DNA from 3 places in the Streptomyces sp. NPDC051684 genome. Region 2 is predicted to be linked to each of the others. Evidence: riboswitches for the same ligand, from Rfam matches in the RefSeq annotation. Region 2 holds a riboswitch; each other region holds the start of a gene.
The links. A riboswitch is a leader RNA that binds a small molecule or an ion and turns the genes downstream of it on or off. The one in region 2 is predicted to bind thiamine pyrophosphate.

Region 1 (6,744 bases), on a different contig from region 2:
CGTAGGCCCCGGCGTCGTAGCCGTAGTCCTGCGCCGCGTGGGCGGTCGGGGCGTAGGCCGTGTCCTGGTAGACGCCGTACTGGCTGGTGTCGTCGGGCATCGGCTCGGGGGCGTACACCGCCGTGCTCTCGGCCGCCGACTCCGGGACCGGCGCGTACTCCTGCGGCGCCGGTTCGTACTCCAGGTCGGAGACCTGGAGCGTCGGCTCCTGGTGCAGCTCCTCCTCGGAGTGGCGGCGTCCGCCGCCCAGGCCGGGCACGCTCGGCGCGCCCTTGATCGACCAGCCCGCGGCGAACCCGCGGCGGAACGACAGCGTGACGTACGTCTGCCCGATCGCGAACGCGATGGCGCCGGCCCCGATGACGATCACCGAGGGCACCAGAACGCCGATCACGACGCCGAGGAAGCCTCCGAAGGCGAGCAGCCGCCAGCGCAGCCGTGCCTTGTACTGCAGCAGGACCTCACCGAGGAGCCACAGTGCCACCAGTCCGAACGCGACATAGAGGACCGCCCAGCCCATGTACGCCCCTCTCGTACGGCCGTAGCCCTTGTGGGTACGGCGAAATCAGCCCCGCTCTTGGTGCAGGCCCAGGTTCTCGTAGATCTCCAGCGTCGCAGTGGAGTTGTTGAGCGTAATGAAGTGCAGACCCGGCACTCCCTCGTCAAGCAGCTTGGCGCAAAACTCCGTAGCGAACTCGATGCCAATGGAGCGTACAGCGGCGGGATCGTCTTTTGCTGTGAGGATTCGCTCTTTCAACTCCGGGGGGAAGTCCGCGTTGCTCAACTTGGGCAGGCGTTCGAGCATGCGCACGCTCGTCACCGGCATGCACTCCGGGATGATCGGAGTCTCGCAGCCGGCCGCGGCCACCTTGTCGCGCAGCCGCAGATACTCCTCCGGGTAGAAGAACATCTGCGTGATCGCGTAATCGGCGCCCGCGCGGCACTTGTCGACGAAGTGCCGCACGTCGGAGTCCCAGTCCGCCGAGCGCGGGTGCATCGCGGGGAATGCCGCGACCCCGACGCAGAAGTCGCCGGACTCCTTGATCAATTCAACGAGTTCGGCCGCGTACGTGAGGCCTTCGGGGTGCGAGATCCAGTCGCCCATGGGGTCGCCGGGCGGGTCACCGCGGACGGCGAGCATGTTCCGGATCCCGGCGTCGGCGTACTGGCCGATGATGTTGCGCAGTTCGGCGACCGAATGTTCGACGGCGGTGATGTGGGCCACCGGCGTCAGCGTCGTGTCGGCGACGATCTGCTGCGTCTCCTTGACGGTGCCCGCACGCGTGGAGCCGCCCGCGCCGTACGTCACGGAGACGAAGTCGGGCGAGACCGCCTCCACCCTGCGCAGGGCGTTCCACAGGTTGCGCTCGCCCTTCGGGGTCTTCGGCGCGGAGAACTCGAACGAGAAAGCCGTTTTTCCGGGCGCGAGCATGTCACGCACAGTGCGGGCGCGATCAGTCCTGGTGGAAGCAGTACCTAGGGCCATACGGGCAGGTTACTGACCGATATCCAAAGGCCCTAATCCCCGTCCACCTTGCGGACAGGCGGGCCGGGCGGCCGTTACCGGTGAGTACCTTCACGGCCGCGCACGTCACACGGCACGCAGTCGCTTGGCGAACTCGGCCGTCGCGGCGGCCGGGTCGTCGGCCTCCGTGATGGCCCGGACGACGACGGCCCTGCGGGCGCCGGCCTCCAGCACCTCGTCCAGGTTCGCGAGGTCGATGCCGCCGATCGCGAACCAGGGGCGGTCCGTGTCCAGGCCCGCCGTGTACCGCACCAGGTCGAGGCCCGGCGCGTACCGCCCGGGCTTGGTCGGGGTCGGCCAGCAGGGGCCCGTACAGAAGTAGTCCACGCCCTCCTGGACGGCGGCCGCCGCGGCCTCGTCCTCGGCGTGCGTGGAGCGGCCGATCAGCACGTCCTCGCCGAGGATCGCGCGGGCGGCGGGGACCGGCAGGTCGCCCTGGCCCAGGTGCAGCACGTCGGAGCGGGTCGCGTGGGCGACGTCCGCGCGGTCGTTGACCGCGAAGAGCTTGCCGTGGCGGCGGGCCGCGTCGGCGAACACCTGGAGGTGCTCCAGCTCCTCGCCGGCCTCCATGCCCTTGTCGCGCAGCTGCACGATGTCGACGCCGGCGGCCAGCACGGCGTCGAGGAACTCCGGCAGATCGCCCTGACGCCTGCGCGCGTCGGTGCACAGATAGAGCCGTGCGTCGGCGAGCAGCGCGCGCTTGGAGTCCGCCATGAAAGTCCCCCCGTGGGTCGTGCGGTGTCGGTGGCGTGCGCACCACGAGGGTCGCGGTGCGCACGCCGGACGGTTGTCGTCAGGTCAGACGGCGAGCGCCTGGGCGCGGCGCTTCACCTCCGTGCCGCGATTCTCGCTCAAGGCCTGCGCGGGCGTGCCCGGCAGGCTCGGGTCGGGGGTGAAGAGCCACTCCAGCATCTCTTCGTCGCTGAAGCCGTCGTCCCTCAGGACCGTCAGGAGGCCGACGAGCCCCTTGACGATCTTGTCGCCGTCGATGAAGGCGGCGGGCACGTGCAGTGCCCTGTTCTCACCGCGGCGCACGGCGATCAGCTGGCCTTCCTTGACCAGCTGCCGCACACGCGTCACCTCGACATCGAGCTGTTCCGCGATGTCGGGGAGGGTGAGCCAGGCGGGGACGAGAGCATCGATCTTTGCGTCAATCTCGGTCACAGGACAAGCGTGCCATCCCGGACTGACACTCGGAAGCCGGGCCGGTGCGGATGGGCCACGGCTCCTCCCGTTTCACCCCGCTCCGTCACGCTTTGGAGGGCCCCTGAGGCGTGGGACTCACGCCACCGCGGACTTCAGAGGACGGGCCGGATCCGCGAGCAACCGCGGGTCGAGCGGTGCCCCCGACTGGATGAGCTTGCGTCCCTGGGCCAGGTCACGCGGCTTGCCGACGGCGAGGACCGCCACCAGGGCCCCGTCGCGCAGCCAGCACACCGACCAGGCGGCACCGGCGGGGTCGCCGCGCCACACCGTCGCGTCGGCGCCCTCGTGGTGCCCCGCGTACTGCACGAACCGGCCGAACTGCTCGGACCAGAAATAGGGCACCGGGTCGTACACCGCCGGGGTCACACCGACGATGTTCGCCGCCACCGTGCGCGGCCCCTGCAGCGCGTTGTCCCAGTGGTGGACCATCAGGCGCTGCCCGTAGCGCCCCGAGGGGAACGAGGAGCAGTCCCCCACCGCGTACACGTCGGGCACGGAGGTGCGCAGCCCCTCGTCCGCGAGGACCTCGCGGTGGGCACCGAGCTCGATGCCCGAGCCGGCCAGCCAGCGGGTGGCGGGGCGGGCGCCGATGCCAACGACGACGGCTCCCGCGGGCAGCCGCGTGCCGTCGTCGAGGACCACGACGCCCGGTTCGATGCGCTGCACGCGCGCGTGGGTGCGCAGCTGGGCCCCCGCGTCGGCGTACCAGGTCGCCATGGGGGCGGCGATCTCGGCGGGCAGCGCCCCGGCCAGCGGCCGCTCGGCGGCCTCCACGACGGTGACCCGGCAGCCGGCCTCGCGGGCCGCGGTGGCGAACTCGGCGCCGATCCAGCCGGCGCCCACGACCACCACGTCGTGCTGCTCGGCGAGGACGGGCCGCAGCAGCTCGGCGTCGTCGAGCGTGCGCAGCAGATGCACACCGGGGGCCGCCCCCGCGCCCCCCGGCAACTGGACCGGCTCGGCGCCGGTCGCGACGACCAGCACGTCGTACGGGACCGGTCCCTCGGCGGTGTCCAGCTCATGGTCGCCGGGCCGCAGCCCGGTCACCTCGCGGCCCAGCTCCAGGGAGACGCCGAGCGCCTCGAAGTCCACGTCGAAGGCCGAGCCCTCGGCCTTGCCGAGCAGCACCGCCTTGGACAGCGGTGGCCGGTCGTACGGCTGGTGGGGCTCGGCACCGAGCAGGGTGACCGCGCCGGTGAAGCCCTGTTCGCGCAGCGCCACGGCGGTCTGCACTCCGGCCATGCCCGCGCCCACGATGACGACGTTCCGCTGCCCCGAAGGCGCTCCGCTCCCGCTCCGCTGCTCACTCACGGGATCAACCTTAGGCACCCGATCTTGCCGCGGTCAGCGGTGCGGGCCACTCCCGGGCCGTGACGTCCTGCACACGCGTCGGCGGTTTACCGATCAAGAGGAAGGTCGGCGCCGCCGGACTCACTCCTGGTCGAGCAGTTCCTCGACCGCGCTGGTTCCGCTGCCCTCCTGCGACTCCCACTCCCAGGTCTCGTCGAGGCGCACCCGGCCGTCCGGGAGCTCGGACACGAGCGAGACACAGTGCCCGGAGGCGGTCGTCCCGTCGGTCTTCAACTGCACGTAACGGAAGTCGAGCCGGTCGCCCGTGCGCGTCCCCACGAGGTGACCCTGCACCACATCACCGCCCACGTAGGCGGCCGAAACGAGGCCGTCCTCCTCCTGGTAGGCGAAGCGGGTGCTCGTGCCCACCTGGCCCGGGGCCTGGTCGGCGACGGGAGACATCAAGAGACCTTCGAGAGATCGGGCCACGGGTCGGTACTCCCTTACTGGAGGGTGTGGTCAACGGCTAGGGTGGCCAACGTAGAGCACTCGCGGGAGCCCGTACGCAGCGGGCTGAGAGGGAGGCTGGAGCGGCCTTCGACCGTACGAACCTGATCCGGGTCATACCGGCGAAGGGAGGGGCTTGACGCCCATGTCGTCGACGCCATCCGTTCATTCGCACCACACGCACACCTGCGACGTCCTCGTCGTCGGTGGCGGCATCATCGGTCTGGTCACCGCCTGGCGGGCCGCGCAGCGCGATCTTTCCGTCGCGGTCGCGGACCCCGAGCCCGGCGGCGGGGCCGCCCAGGTGGCGGCCGGAATGCTGGCCGCCGTCACCGAACTGCACCACGGCGAGCAGACGTTGCTCGGCCTCAACCTGGAGTCCGCGCGCCGCTACCCGGACTTCGCGGCCGAGCTGTCCGAGGCCACCGGGCAGGACCTCGGCTACCGCGCCTGCGGCACGCTCGCGGTCGCGCTCGACGCGGACGACCGCGCCCACCTCCGTGAACTGCACGCGCTGCAGACGAAGTCGGGGCTCGAGGCCGAGTGGCTCTCGGGCCGCGACTGCCGCCGCCTCGAACCGATGCTCGCGCCCGGCGTGCGCGGCGGACTGCGGGTCGACGGGGACCACCAGATCGACCCGAGAAGGCTCGCGAGCGCCCTCGTGACGGCCTGCGAGCGCTCCGGCGTGATCTTCCACCGGTCGTGGGCCGAACGGCTGCGTGTCGTCCGCGACCGGGCGCGCGGCGCAGTCCTCGCCGACGGCACCGAACTCGCCGCGGGCCAGGTGGTCCTGGCGGCCGGCAGCCGCGGCGGACAGCTCGCGGGCGTGCCCGACGCGGTGCTCCCGCCGGTGCGCCCCGTCAAGGGCCAGGTGCTGCGCCTGACGGTGCCGAAGCGGTACGCGCCCTTCCTCAGCCGCACGGTCCGGGCGGTCGTCCGCGGCGGCAACCTCTACCTGGTGCCGCGCGTCAACGGCGAACTGGTGGTGGGCGCCACCAGCGAGGAACTCGGCTGGGACACCACGGTCACCGCGGGCGGCGTCTACGAACTCCTGCGGGACGCCCACGAACTCGTCCCCGGCATCACCGAACTGCCGCTCACCGAGACCCGCGCGGGCCTGCGCCCCGGCTCCCCCGACAACGCCCCGCTCCTGGGGCCGACCGCCCTGCCGGGCCTCCTCCTGGCGACAGGGCACTACCGCAACGGCGTGCTCCTGACGCCGATCACCGGCGACACCATGGCGCACGCCCTGACCACCGGTGAACTTCCGGAAGAGGCCCGCCCGTTCACGCCGAAGCGCTTCGGCACAGCCCTCGTGGAGCAGCCCGCATGAACGTCCACGTCAACGGCGAGCCGCGCACGGTGACCGCGGGCACCACGCTCGACCTGCTGGTCACCACGCTCACCACCGCACCCCAGGGCGTCGCCGCCGCGCTCAACGAGACCGTCGTCCCCCGCACCCAATGGCCCGCCACGGCGCTCTCCGAAGGAGACCGCGTCGAGGTCCTCACGGCCGTCCAAGGAGGCTGAACCGTCCATGGCCGACGACACTTTCGTCCTCGGGGGCGAGTCGTACTCCTCCCGCCTGATCATGGGCACGGGAGGGGCACCCAGCCTCGACGTCCTGGAGCGCTCCCTGGTGGCCTCCGGAACCGAACTCACCACCGTGGCGATGCGCCGCGTGAACGCGAACGTGCACGGCTCGGTCCTCTCCGTCCTGGAGAAGCTGAACATCCGGGTGCTGCCGAACACGGCGGGCTGCTTCACCGCGGGAGAGGCCGTCCTGACGGCCCGCCTCGCGCGCGAGGCGCTCGGTACGGACCTGGTGAAGCTGGAGGTGATCGCCGACGAGCGCACCCTGCTGCCCGATCCGATCGAGTTGCTCGACGCGGCGGAGACGCTGGTGGACGACGGCTTCACGGTCCTGCCGTACACGAACGACGACCCGGTCCTGGCCCGCAAGCTGGAGGACGTCGGCTGCGCGGCAATCATGCCGCTCGGCTCCCCCATCGGCTCCGGGCTCGGCATCCGCAACCCGCACAACTTCCAGCTGATCACCGAGCACGCGCGCGTACCGGTGATCCTGGACGCGGGCGCCGGCACCGCCTCCGATGTGACTCTCGCCATGGAACTCGGCTGCGCGGGTGTGATGCTCGCCTCGGCGGTGACCCGCGCACAGGAGCCCGTCCTCATGGCCGAGGGCATGCGGCACGCGG
Region 2 (6,744 bases):
GTACGCGCTCCGCCTGTTCGGCCTTGCCGGCCCCATGCATCCGCAACCCGAAGGCGACGTTGCGCCCCACATCCCGCTGCGGGAACAACTGGTGGTCCTGGAACATCAGGCCGACCCCCCGCTTGTGCGCCGGCACCCCACCCTGGTCGGCCCCACCGAGCAACACCCGCCCCCCGTCCAGGGGTTGCAGCCCCGCGACGGCCCTCAGCAGCGTCGACTTGCCGCTGCCGCTCGGCCCGAGCACGCACACGATCTCGTGCTCGGCCACCTCCAGGTCCACGTCGTCGAGCACGGCGCGCCCACCGAACCGTACGGTCGCGTCGTCCAACTCCAGCAGCGACATCAGAACTCCCCGGTCGAGGCCTTGGCGGGCCGAATCCGTTCAAGGACGAGCAACCAGGCCGCGCAGACGACCATCAGTACGGTCGACAGGGCCATCGCCTGCCCGTAGTTGAGGTCACCGGCCCGCCCGAGCAGCCGGGCCACGGCGACCGGCAGCGTCGGACTGTCGGGCCGCGCGATGAACACGGTCGCCCCGAACTCACCGAGCGACACCGCGAACGCGAACCCCGCCGCCACCAGCAGCGCCCGCCGCACCATCGGCAGGTCGACCTCCCGCCACGCCCGCAGCGGCGACGCCCCGAGCACCGCGGCGGCCTCCCGGAGCCGCCCGTCGACGGCCCGTAGCACCGGCAGCATGGTCCGCACCACGAACGGCACCCCGACGAGCGCCTGCGCGAGCGGCACCAGGATCCACGTGGACCGCAGGTCGAGCGGCGGCTCGTCGAGCGTGATCAGGAACCCGAACCCGACGGTCACCGCCGACACCCCCAGCGGCAGCATCAGCAACGCGTCGAACCCGCGCACGAGCCGCCCGGCCCGACGCGTGAGAGCCGCTGCGGCCAGCCCACCGACCACCACGGCGATGGCCGTGGCCGCGAGCGCGTACTCCAGCGAGTTCCAGATCGCGTCGATCGGCGGCACAAGGAAGGTCCCGCCGTCCGCGTCCGTGAGCGCCCGGAAGTACCCGAACCCGTACCCGCCGGGAGCGTCGAGCGAGCGCTCGACGAGCACCCCGAGCGGCAGCACGATCAGCAGCGCGACGGACACCAGCACGCCGCTCAGCAGCGCCCACTGCCCGCCCCCGCGCGGCCTGCGCGCCGTGTGCGCCGCGTCGACGAGCCGCAACGCGCTCTCCCGCCGCCGCACGGTCCACGCGTGCACACCGAGAATCAGCCCGACGGCGACGAACTGCACGATGGTGAGCACGGCGGCGGTCGACAGGTCAAAAATCTGCGCGGTCTGCCGATAGATCTCGACCTCAAGCGTCGAGAACCCGGGCCCGCCCAGAATCTGCACCACACCGAACGACGTGAACGTGAACAGGAACACCATCAGCGCGGCAGCCGCGACGGCGGGCCCGAGCGCCGGCAGCGTCACCTTCCGCCAGGCCGCGAACCGCGAGGCGCCGAGCATCCGCGCGGCCTCCTCCTGCCGCGGATCGAGCTGCGCCCACAGCCCACCCACGGTCCGCACCACGACCGCGTAATTGAAGAACACATGCGCGAGCAGAATCGCCCACACCGTCGTGTCGAGCCGCACGCCCCACAGCTCGTCGAGCAGCCCGCCGTTCCCTACGAGCGCGAGAAACGCGGTGCCGACGACAACGGTCGGCAGCACGAACGGCACCGTCACGACGGCCCGCAGCACTTGCTTGCCCGGGAACTCGAACCGCGCGAAGACATACGCCCCCGGCAGCGCGAGCAGCAGCGTCAGCGCGGTCGACGCGAGCGCCTGCCAGACGGTGAACCACAGCACGTGCCGGATGTCGGACTGCCCGAGCACATCCAGGATCCGCCCGACCTGCCAGCCGCCGTCGACGTGCAGCCCGCGCTCGACGATCGCGACGACCGGATAGGCGAAGAACAGCCCGAAGAACACGACGGGCAGGACCATGAGCCCAAGCCGCGCCGCGTTCCCGTTTCTTCTCCCGACGGCTACTTCAGTACGAGCGACGTCCACGACTTCACCCAGTCGTCCCGGTTGTCCGCGATCTTGCGCGGGCTCATGGTCTCGGGGTCGTCGATCTTCACCGCGTACTTGGTGTAGTCGGCGGGGGCGGTGGCGTTCTTGGTCACCGGATCGACGAACATGTTGAGCGGCATGTCCTCCTGGAACTTCTTGGAGATCAAGAAGTCGAGCAGCGCCTTGCCGCCCTTCTCGTTCTGCGCCCCGTTCAGCAGCCCCGCGAACTCGACCTGCTGGAAGCAGGTCCCCTTCGCGACCCCGACCGGCGAGGTCTTCGGCTGGGGATCGGCGAACACGGCCTCGGCGGGCGGCGAGGACGCGTACGACACGACGAGCGGCCGCTCGCCCCCCGCCTTCCTGCCACCGGCGCTCCCGCTGAACTCCTCGTTGTACGCCTGGTCCCAGCCGTCGACGACCTTGAGCCCGTTGGCCTTGAGCTTCTTCCAGTACGGCTGCCAGCCGTCGTCGCCGTACTTCGCGGCGGACCCGAGCAGGAAGCCGAGCCCCGGCGACGAGGTGGCCGCGTTCTCCGAGACCAGCAGGTTCTTGTACGCGGGCTTGGCAAGGTCCGCGAAGGAGGCCGGGGGCGCGAGGTCGTGCTTCTTGAAGTACGCCTTGTCGTAGTTGACGCAGAGCGACCCGGTATCGACGGGGGTCACCCGGTTCTTACCCTTGTCGAGCCGGTACGCGCCCTTCACCTCGTCCTCCAGCCCCTTGGCCTTGTACGAGGAGAAGATCCCGTTGTCGAGCGCCCGCGAGAGCAAGGTGTTGTCGACGCCGAAGAGGACGTCGCCCTGCGGATTGTTCTTGGACAGGATCGCCTTGTTGACGGCCTCGCCGGCGTCCCCGTCCTTGAGGACCTTGACCCGGTACCCGGACTTCTTCTCGAAGTCCTTCAGTACGCCCTTGGAGACGGCCCACGAGTCATGACTCACGAGGGTCACCGTCCTGGAGTCCCCGCCGGCGGCACCGGAGCCACCACCGGAGGACCCGCACGCGGACAGCGTGACGAGCCCGAGCCCCATGACCACGGCGACGTACGCCTTCTTGCTCACTTGAATTCCTCCTGGGCGTGACCAGGAGAAGACGCGGCCCTGCCCGGAGCCCCTTCGCGGGGCCCCGGGCAGGGCGCAACAGCTTGAGTGGTGTCCGAACTTCCTACCCAGAATGACCTGGGCAAGGTCCAGAGGGTCTGCGGCCGATGCCGCACTCTCAGCGCTGTGGCGCTCCCCTGTCGGAATGCAGATGGAGTTGTGGTGTATCGAACTGACAGTCGCCAGGCTACCGCTCGGTGGCCGCCAGCTGTCCACAGGCTCCGTCGATCTCCTGGCCACGGGTGTCCCGGATGGTGACCGGAACGCCGTGCGCGGCGATCGCGTCGACGAAGGCCTTCTCGTCCTCGGGCCGCGAGGCGGTCCACTTCGAACCCGGGGTCGGGTTCAACGGGATCAGGTTCACATGCACGGGCTTGCCCTTGAGCATCCGCCCGAGCCGGTCACCACGCCACGCCTGGTCGTTGATGTCCCGGATGAGCGCGTACTCGATCGACAGCCGGCGCCCGGACTTCGCGGCGTACTCGAACCCGGAGTCGAGCACCTCGCGCACGTTCCACCGCGTATTGACGGGTACGAGGGTGTCGCGCAGCTCGTCGTCGGGCGCGTGCAACGAGATCGCGAGCCGGCACTTCAGCCCCTCGTCGGTGAACCGGTTGATGGCCGGCACGAGCCCGACCGTCGACACGGTGATGCCGCGCTGGCTGAGCCCGAGCCCGTCCGGCTCCGGGTCCGTGAGCGCGCGGATGGCCTGGATGACCCGCTTGTAGTTGGCGAGCGGCTCGCCCATGCCCATGAACACGATGTTGGAGAGCCGGGCCGGGCCTCCGGGAATCTCCCCGTCCCTGAGGGCGCGCATCCCATCAACAATCTGATGCACGATCTCGCCGGTCGACAGGTTCCGGTCGAGCCCGGCCTGGCCGGTGGCACAGAACGGGCAGTTCATGCCGCACCCGGCCTGCGACGAGATACACATCGTCACCCGGTCCGGATACCGCATGAGCACGCTCTCCACGAGCGTCCCGTCGAACAGCTTCCACAGCGTCTTGCGCGTCGTGTCGCTGTCGGTCGACAGATGCCGCACGACGGTCATCAGCTCCGGCAGCAACGCCTCCCGCAGCTTCTCGCGCGACCCCGCGGGGATGTCGGTCCACTCCGCGGGGTCGTGCGCGAACCGCGCGAAGTAGTGCTGCGAGAGCTGCTTGGCGCGAAACGGCTTCTCACCGATCGCGGCAACGGCTTCCTTCCGCTCAACAGGCGAAAGATCAGCAAGGTGCCGCGGCGGCTTCTTGGCTCCGCGGGGGGCGACGAACGTGAGTTCTCCGGGCTTAGGCATAGCCCATCCAGTGTCGCAGATGCGGAGGGGTGACCTTGCGCCGTTGTCTGGGACGGCCCTGGGCTCTCGGCTCGCGTCAGCTCTGCGCGGTGGCGTCGCCCGTCTGACCGGTGCCCTCGGCCGCGGCCGCCTTCTCGCGCATCTTGCGCACCAGCTCCGCCTTCTGGTCGGCGGCGAGCCGACGGTCGAGGTTGCGGTGCGGGCCGTTGTTCTGCCGTTCGGCGCGGGACAGCTTCTTGCGCTGGCCGCCGCCCTGGCCCACGGGGTTGTTGATGTTCTTGCTGTCGGTCACGGGTTCTCCCGGCGTGAAGTGAGGTGTTCTACGGATTCATCGGTGGGGGACGGGCGGCGACGTCGAAGGATGTCGGCGGGGCCCGTCACGCTCTCACTCGTAAATCGGCGTCTGGAAGAACATGTCGAGGACGATACCCGGTTCCATGGTCGTGGACCTGTGACGACAACGGGAACAGGCCCCTGATCCACGCCGGAGGCGCAGGTCGGGGGCCCTTTTATGAGGGGTCAGCCGCCCGACGGCGTGCGGATCGCCGCGATGTCGAACTGGAGGCGGACCTTTTCGCTGACCATGTTGCCGCCCTGGGCCAGGCGGGCGTTGTACGTGAGGCCCCAGTCGGTGCGGTTGATGGTGGTGGTGCCGTCGAAGCCGACGCGTTCGTCACCGAAGGCGTCCGTGACGAAGCCGATGTAGGTGAGTTCGAGGACGACCGGGCGGGCGACGCCCTTGATGGTGAGATCGCCGTGCATCCGGTAGACGTCGTCGCCCACCAGTTCCACGGCGGTGCTCTTGAAGGTCATGCGCGGGTACTGGGCGGCGTTCAGGAAGTCACGGCCCACCACGTGGGCGTCCCGCTGCTCGACACCCGTGTCGACGCTCGCCGTGGCCAGGACGAGCTCGGCGGATGAACGGGACGGGTCGTCACCGTCGAAGTAGAGGCGGCTCTGGTACTCCGCGAAAGCGCCGCGCACGGTCGTCACCATGGCATGCCGGACGGAGAACCCGATCCTGCTGTGTGCGGGGTCGACCATCCATGCGCCGGTGAGCGCCGCCATGGAGGGATCGTGACCGGCCGGATCGGGCAGCACTGCGGTGCCGGCGGCCCCCTGAGCAGCGGATCCCTCTGCGCGCCGGGATGAGAAGCTGCGACCGAAGATGTTCATGAGGCACGTTGTTACTTGAGCGTAAAACACGCACGCAAGCCCCCCTCAACGAACCCGACCACCTTCGTGAACAGGTCTTCACAAGTCTCGCGGGGGCGTATACGAAGAGCCCCCGTCCGGTTACGGACGGGGGCTTTCACCTGGGCGTACCCATGGGCATGTCCATGGGCGTACCCATGGGCCTCGCGGGCGTTCCTCAGGAACCGACGAACAGCACCAGAAGCAGCCATACGACCGGAGCCGTCGGCAGCAGGGAGTCGAGGCGGTCCATGATCCCGCCGTGCCCCGGCAGCAGCGTCCCCATGTCCTTGATCCCGAGGTCCCGCTTGATCATGGACTCGCCGAGGTCGCCGAGGGTCGCGCTGGCCGCGACGAGGGCGCCCATGACGAGGCCCTGCCACCACGTGCCGTCGTCCACCAGGAACTGCATGCACAGCACGCCCGCCACCATGGCGAACGAGACGGCGCCCAGCAGGCCCTCGCGGGTCTTGCCGGGGCTGATGCGCGGCGCGAGCTTGTGCTTGCCGAAGCGCCAGCCGACCGCGTACGCCCCGGTGTCGCTGACGACCGTCAGGATCAGGAACGTGAGCACGCGCCACGCCCCGTCGTCCGCGGTGAGCATCATCGCCACGAAGGTCGCGAGGAACGGCACGTAGAAGGCCGCGAAGACCCCCGCCGTGACGTCCTTCAGGTAGCCCTCGGGCGGCTCCGTCATCCGCCACACGAGGACGGCGAGCGCGGTCAGCGCCATCGCCACCCAGGCGCCCTCGGCGCCCCGCACGTACCCGGCCACCACCATGGCCGCGCCACCGACGGCGAGCGGCACGAGCGGCGCCTTGATGCCCTTGCGCTCCTCGAGGCGCGAGGTCAGCTCCCACAGGCCGACGACGACCGCGACCGCTATGACGCCGACGAACACGGCCTTGACGATGAAGAGCGAAGCGATGATCACCGCACCGAGTCCGACACCGACGCCTATGGCCGCCCCGAGGTCCCGGCCCGCGCTCTTCTTCTTGCGCGGCCCGGGCTGGGCGGACTCCGTGGACCGCGAAGGCGGTTCGGCCGGCTCCGGCTGCCGAGGCGTCTCGTCGCGGAACAGGGGACCACTCAGCCGAGCGGTCCCCCGGTCGTCCTGGTCGTCGCCCCTTCCGT
Region 3 (6,744 bases), on a different contig from region 2:
GCCGCCGTGCTCGGCATCCTCGACCACCTCGCCGAGTCCGGCGCGCGCCGCATCGGACTGCTGACCGGCACCACCACCGACACGTACACACATCTCTCCACCTCGGCGTATCTGCGCTGGTGCGAGCGGATCGGACAGGAACCGGTCTACGAGTCGTACCCCGCGCACGACCCCTGCGCGGGGGCCGTCGCGGCCGACCGGCTGCTCGCCCGGCCCGACCGCCCCGACGCGGTCTACGGCCTCTTCGATCCCAACGGGACCGATCTGCTCGCCGCGGCACGCCGCTACGGGCTGCGCGTCCCGGACGACCTGCTGCTGGTCTGCTGCAGCGAGTCGAATGTCTACGCGAACACGGAACCGCCCATCACCACCCTCTCGCTCAAACCGCGGCGGATCGGAACGTCCGTCGTGCAGCTCCTCATCGACGCCATCGAAGGCGTCGAATCCGACCAGCCGGTCGAGCAGGTGATGCCGACCGATCTCATCGTGCGGACCTCGTCCCAGCGGCGCCCGCACCGCACCACGGTCAGTCCGCCGCGCTCTCCGGGACAGAGCTGAGTACCCCGCCCACCCTCTCCATCGACTCCTCCGAAGAGAAAAGTCCACACCAATTCGGGAGAAATGCACGGCGATCAGCCGCCCGTCACCGATTCACCACCCCTGGTGCATCACACAGCGCGAGCCGCATTCCTATGATGGGCGCACGACACCGCGGGCCGCTGCGACCAGGCAGTCCGATACGGTGCACAGGCGGCGCAATGGTGGTGGAGGGGTCGATGACTCAGGGGGCCGGTCCGGGACCCGCAGCGGGCACGGAGACGCTGCGCGACTTCCGTGTTCCCGCGTACGTCCATGACGTACCGGCGAACGTTCAGCCGACGGACCCCGACGTCCCCGCGCCCGGCGCCGAGAATCCCGAGGCGTATCCCGAGGGCTACACGCCGACGGAGCGCGATCTGCCGGTCATCAACCGGGGCGACACCGTCCAGGTCGAGACGGCGCAGCCCGCGCCCACGGGGGACGAGGGCCTCGGTCCGCTGTACGTCGTCGGCGATGTGCACGGCTATCTCGACGAGCTGGTCGCCGCCCTCCACGAGAAGGGCCTGATCGACGCCGAGGGCAACTGGGCGGCGGGCACCGCGCGCCTGTGGTTCCTCGGCGACTTCACCGACCGCGGGCCCGACGGGATCGGCGTCATCGATCTCGTCATGCGGCTGTCCGCGGAGGCGGCGGCTGCGGGCGGCTACTGCAAGGCGCTCATGGGCAACCACGAGCTGCTGCTGCTCGGCGCGAAGCGGTTCGGCGACACGCCCGTGAACTCGGGAGCCGGCACCGCCACGTTCCAGGCGGCCTGGTTGCTCAACGGCGGACAGAAGGCCGACATGGACCGCCTCCAGGACGTGCATCTGCAGTGGATGTCCCGGCTCGACGCGATCGAGATCGAGGACGACCACCTGCTCACGCACTCGGACACCACCGCGTATCTCGACTACGGCGACTCCATCGAGGCCGTCAACGACACGGTGCGCGAGACCCTCACGCGCAATGACGCGGACGAGTGCTGGGACCTGTTCCGCAAGTTCACCAAGCGGTTCGCGTTCAAGGACGAGGAATCGGGGCCCGGCGCCGCGCGGCAGCTCCTCGACGCCTTCGGCGGTTCGCGCATCGTGCACGGCCACAGCCCGATCCCGTACCTGCTCGGCGAGGTCGGTGGCGAGGACGGGGACAGCGAGGACAGCAGGCCCCCGGTCGAAGGCCCGCACGTGTACGCGAACGGCCTGGCCATCGCCATGGACGGCGGCGTGACCATGGCCGGAAAGCTGCTCGTCCAGCAACTCCCCATGGATGGCTGAGACTTCGCGGAGAACACGCGAAAGCGGAGGATCCGACCGGCCGCCGGGCCAATTTCCGGAAACCCCCTGTCACCGCGTGCCGTGACAGCTCTACCATCGGCTTATCCGTAGCAGGCTCCCCTCCGTTTCTGCCCGACGGCTCGCACCCATGCGGGCCACCAAGCCCTACGGAGCATCGGGGGATGCACATGAACAGCGCTCCGCATTTGCTGAACGAGGACCGTCCCGAGTTCGAGCGGCTCCTCGATGACGCGCTGCGTACCGCACCGAATCGGCCTGAACTCGCCGCAGTGGGCCAGCGGCTCAACCCCGAACAGCTGCGCACGATGGCGCTCGGCGCCGCCGCACTGATCAACACGGCGGCCGCCGACGAGTACCAGCGCTACGTCAAGGTCCGCGAGGAACTGCGCTCCACACCGCGGCTCCTGCGTCCGCTACGCGAAGGAGGCAACTCCAGCGGGGAGAGCACGGGACCGGGCGTCGCCGCGGTCGCCGTCGTGCTCGCCCCTGTCCTGGCCGGGACCGCAGCCCTGATCTTCCTGATCGTCGGCTACGTCCTGAGCATGCTCGACCCGGTACCGGCCTTCGCCAGGACCCTGCGCACCTTCGGCTGGGTCTTCGGCGCGATCACCGCGGCGAGCATTCTCGTCGCGGCGGTCTGCCTGCTGCTCGCGGCGTTGCGCAACGGCTCGACGTCGCTCCAGGCGAGCACGCACGGCGAGGCGAGCGAGGAAGTGAAGCAGGCCAGGGAGGCCTGGCGCGTCGCGCTCCTGGACCGGGGCATCCTGCCGTTCCTGCGGGACGCCCTGGCGGATCCCTCGGCGGGCGGCGGCTCACCCCTCGGGGGCCGCGGCGGCTCCGGCGGGCGCATGCCGCACCTCGGCTACAACAGGCCGGGGTTCAGCAGCCCCGACGGCGGCGGCACGGCCACGGGCCAGCGCGCCGGCTATTCGAGCCCGGACTTCTCCAGCCCGGACTTCGGCGGCCCCGACCACCAGCCGGACTGACCCTCCGGCGCCACCGGGCCGTTCGACGACGAGGCCCCTCGCGCACGAGGGGCCCCACCGTCATGCACTCATGCCGTCAGTCGGCGATCGGCAGATACACGCGATTGCCGGCCTGGGCGAACTCCTTGGACTTCTGCTCCATGCCCTCCGTGATCTCCGAGGACGTGGTGCCGTGTTCGCGCCGGATGTCCTGCGAGATCTTCATCGAGCAGAACTTCGGCCCGCACATCGAGCAGAAGTGTGCCGTCTTCGCGGGCTCCGCCGGCAGCGTCTCGTCGTGGAACTCGCGCGCCGTGTCCGGGTCGAGAGCCAGATTGAACTGGTCCTCCCAGCGGAACTCGAAGCGGGCGTCGGACAGCGCGTCGTCCCACGCCTGTGCGTCCGGGTGCCCCCTGGCGAGGTCCGCCGCATGCGCCGCGATCTTGTACGTGATGACACCGGTCTTCACGTCGTCGCGGTTGGGCAGTCCCAGGTGCTCCTTCGGCGTGACGTAGCAGAGCATCGCCGTGCCCCACCAGGCGATCATCGCGGCGCCGATCCCGGACGTGATGTGGTCGTACGCCGGGGCGACGTCGGTGGTCAGCGGGCCGAGCGTGTAGAACGGCGCCTCCTCGCAGATCTCCTGCTGGAGGTCGATGTTCTCCTTGATCTTGTGCATCGGGACGTGGCCCGGGCCCTCGATCATCGTCTGCACGTTGTGGCGCTTGGCGATGGAGTTCAGCTCGCCGAGCGTCCTCAGCTCCGCGAACTGCGCCTCGTCGTTGGCGTCCGCGATGCAGCCGGGGCGCAGTCCGTCGCCGAGCGAGTACGTGACGTCGTAGGTCGCGAGGATCTCGCAGAGCTCCTCGAAGTTCTCGTAGAGGAAGCTCTCCTTGTGGTGCGCGAGGCACCACGCGGCCATGATCGAGCCGCCGCGCGAGACGATGCCGGTCTTGCGGTCGGCGGTCATCGGGACGTACGGGAGGCGGACTCCCGCGTGGACCGTCATGTAGTCCACGCCCTGCTCGGCCTGCTCGATGATCGTGTCCTTGTAGACCTCCCAGGACAGCTCCTCGGCCTTGCCGTCGACCTTTTCGAGGGCCTGGTAGAGCGGCACGGTGCCGATCGGCACGGGGGAGTTGCGCAGCAACCACTCGCGCGTGGTGTGGATGTTGCGGCCGGTGGAGAGGTCCATGACCGTGTCGGCGCCCCACTTGGTCGCCCAGGTCATCTTGTCCACCTCCTCCTCGATGGAGGAGGTGACGGCGGAATTGCCGATGTTGGCGTTGACCTTCACCAGGAATCGCTTGCCGATGATCATCGGCTCGATCTCCGGGTGATTGACGTTCGCGGGCAGCACGGCCCGGCCCGCCGCGATCTCGTCCCGTACGACGTCGGGGGCGACGTTCTCCCGGATGGCCACGTACTCCATCTCCGGGGTGATCTCCCCCCGGCGTGCGTACGCGAGTTGACTCACGGCCTGCCCGTTGCGGCCCCGGCGCGGCTGACGCGGGCGGCCGGGGAAGACCGCGTCGAGATTGCGCAGGCCGCCGCGCGGCGACGTGTGCTTGATGCCGTCGTCCTCGGGACGGACGGGGCGGCCCGCGTACTCTTCGGTGTCGCCGCGGGCGATGATCCAGTTCTCCCGCAGCGGTGCGAGGCCGCGGCGGACATCCGTGTCGACGGTCGGGTCGGTGTACGGACCTGAGGTGTCGTACAGCGTCACCGACTGCCCATTGGTGAGGTGCACTTGACGGACCGGCACCTGGAGGTCGGGGCGCGAGCCCCTGATGTACCCCTTGTGCCAGCCGATGGACTGGCCGGCCTCCTCGGTCGAGCTGGAGGCAGGCGTGTGTGCGTCCGTTGTGGTCATGAGACCTACTCCCTACGCCGGCATTACCCGGTAACAGGTTCAGCGGTCGACGCAGCGATATCCGTCCCCTGGTCACGCACTTCCACGCTGTTTCACGTGAAACGCGCTGGGACGAAGGTCAGCGCCCTCTCAGCCCGGTGCTCCGAGCTCCCGCGATGGCAAAAGCGCCTCCACGCTAACGTGATCCACGCCGCGTTGAACAGAGGGCCCCCTCCGTTCTTGCGATGATCTGGCGGTGACCACCAGCCAGCAGCCCCCCGCTCCGCCGTCCCACCCGCCGCATGGGCACTCCCACAGCCACGGTCCAGCGGCGCCAGTCTCGCGGCACCTGCGCAAAGTGATCGCGGCCGTCCTGATCCCGTTCTCGGTCGCGGTCGTCGTGGGCCTCGCGGTGCTCTGGCCGGGCGGCGCACCGCCGCACGAGCGCAGCGGGGTCGGCTTCGACCGACAGACGCAGCAGGCCACGGTCACCCGGGTCGAGAAGGTCGACTGCTCGTCCGTGCACGCCCAGGGGCAGAGCCCCACCGGGGACCCCACGGCGCAACAGGGCACCACCGGCGAGCAGAAAACCAGTGGCACCTGCGAGAACGCGACGATCCGGATCGACAGCGGCAAGGACGAGGGCCGTACGTTCACCGAGGTCGTCCAGCCGGATTCGCCGCGGCAGTTGCACGAGGGCCAGAAGGTGATCGCCGCGTACGCGCCGGACGCACCGAAGGAGCTTCAGTACTCGGTCACCGATGTGAACCGCAAGGTGCCGATGGTGCTGCTGGCCGGGATCTTCGCCCTGGCCGTGGTCGTGGTGGGCCGGATGCGCGGCGTCATGGCACTGGTCGCGCTCGCGGTCAGCTTTATGGTGCTGACCTTCTTCATCCTGCCCGCGATTCTGCAGGGGTCGAACCCTCTCGTCGTCGCGGTGGTCGGGGCCAGCGCGATCATGCTGATCGCGCTCTACATGTGTCACGGCCTGACGGCCAGAACCTCCGTCGCCGTGCTCGGCACCCTGGTCTCTCTGCTGCTGATCGGCCTGTTGGGCTCGCTGTTCATCGGCTGGGCGGCCCTGACGGGCAACACCGACGACAACACAGGGCTGATCCACGGCCTGTACCCGGACATCGACATGAGCGGTCTGCTGCTCGCCGGCGTCATCATCGGTTCGCTCGGCGTGCTCGACGATGTGACGGTCACCCAGACCTCCGCCGTATGGGAGCTGCACGAGGCGAACCCGACGCTGGGCCGGCGTGCCCTGTACCGGGCGGCGATCCGCATCGGGCGCGACCACATCGCGTCGGTCGTCAACACGCTCGTGCTGGCCTACGCGGGCGCCGCGCTGCCCCTGCTGCTGCTCTTCTCGATCGCGCAGAGCAGTGTCGCCGACGTGGCCAACAGCGAGCTGGTGGCCGAGGAGATCGTGCGTACGCTGGTCGGCTCGATCGGCCTCGTCGCCTCGGTGCCGGTGACCACCGCACTGGCCGCGCTCGTCGTGTCCGCCGACCGCCCGGAGCGGGGGCCCGTGAAGGCCGCTCCCGCTCCTGGACGTGGTGGCGGAGGCCGGCGGCGCAAACGCTGAATGGCGCGGAACTGCTCGGGTGCACCGCGCTGCTGAAGCGTTACGTCTGGTCCGGTGTCGTACAAACCATCTGGTGTGGCCGTCTGCTGTTGTGCGAGCCGATGGGGAGTCAGCCCGCGCTCTGCTCCTCGGCGAGGATCCGGTCGAGCGCCTCGTCGAGGTCGGACTCGAAGTCCGCGCCCGTTTCTTCCTGGCCGAGCGGAACGAGCTTGTCCGTCCGGTCGAGGAACGCGACGAGCGGTGCGACCCCTGCCCTGAACAGCGCCTGGTCCGCACCGACCTGAAGCCTGATGTGCACCTCTCCCGGCATCTCGCCGACCGCGCCGCCCACCCGCTCCACCGGTGTGACCTGTACGTCTCCTTCGCCACTGGCCCCGTTGACCCCGTCGACGAGGAGCTCCCGGCCGAACGCCCAGGTCACGGGCGCGTCTCCGGGGAGATGGAAGGTCAGCCGCACCGCAT

Region 1: it holds a riboswitch for thiamine pyrophosphate, as region 2 does, so the genes downstream of both, thiO (glycine oxidase ThiO) here and ACIA8D_RS03550 (thiamine ABC transporter substrate binding subunit) in region 2, are expected to answer to the same signal.
Region 3: it holds a riboswitch for thiamine pyrophosphate, as region 2 does, so the genes downstream of both, thiC (phosphomethylpyrimidine synthase ThiC) here and ACIA8D_RS03550 (thiamine ABC transporter substrate binding subunit) in region 2, are expected to answer to the same signal.

The regions. Positions count from the first base shown of each region.
Region 1 is NZ_JBITCS010000018.1:23,625-30,368, reverse strand. It holds gene ACIA8D_RS22205 (hypothetical protein) at 1-520, opposite strand, end outside; gene metF (methylenetetrahydrofolate reductase [NAD(P)H]) at 566-1,486, opposite strand; gene thiE (thiamine phosphate synthase) at 1,592-2,239, opposite strand; gene ACIA8D_RS22190 (Rv2175c family DNA-binding protein) at 2,324-2,689, opposite strand; gene ACIA8D_RS22185 (NAD(P)/FAD-dependent oxidoreductase) at 2,807-4,042, opposite strand; gene ACIA8D_RS22180 (hypothetical protein) at 4,163-4,510, opposite strand; TPP riboswitch at 4,563-4,676, shown strand; gene thiO (glycine oxidase ThiO) at 4,674-5,861, shown strand; gene thiS (sulfur carrier protein ThiS) at 5,858-6,058, shown strand; gene ACIA8D_RS22165 (thiazole synthase) at 6,066-6,744, shown strand, end outside.
Region 2 is NZ_JBITCS010000002.1:224,286-231,029, reverse strand. It holds gene ACIA8D_RS03560 (ABC transporter ATP-binding protein) at 1-343, opposite strand, end outside; gene ACIA8D_RS03555 (ABC transporter permease) at 343-2,022, opposite strand; gene ACIA8D_RS03550 (thiamine ABC transporter substrate binding subunit) at 1,998-3,053, opposite strand; TPP riboswitch at 3,166-3,271, opposite strand; gene rlmN (23S rRNA (adenine(2503)-C(2))-methyltransferase RlmN) at 3,310-4,416, opposite strand; gene ACIA8D_RS03540 (DUF6243 family protein) at 4,493-4,708, opposite strand; gene ACIA8D_RS03535 (YceI family protein) at 4,936-5,592, opposite strand; gene ACIA8D_RS03530 (phosphatidate cytidylyltransferase) at 5,789-6,744, opposite strand, start outside.
Region 3 is NZ_JBITCS010000003.1:198,195-204,938, forward strand. It holds gene ACIA8D_RS05160 (LacI family DNA-binding transcriptional regulator) at 1-558, shown strand, start outside; gene ACIA8D_RS05165 (metallophosphoesterase) at 777-1,853, shown strand; gene ACIA8D_RS05170 (hypothetical protein) at 2,036-2,860, shown strand; gene thiC (phosphomethylpyrimidine synthase ThiC) at 2,937-4,712, opposite strand; TPP riboswitch at 4,705-4,876, opposite strand; gene ACIA8D_RS05180 (YibE/F family protein) at 4,948-6,282, shown strand; gene ACIA8D_RS05185 (SsgA family sporulation/cell division regulator) at 6,392-6,744, opposite strand, start outside.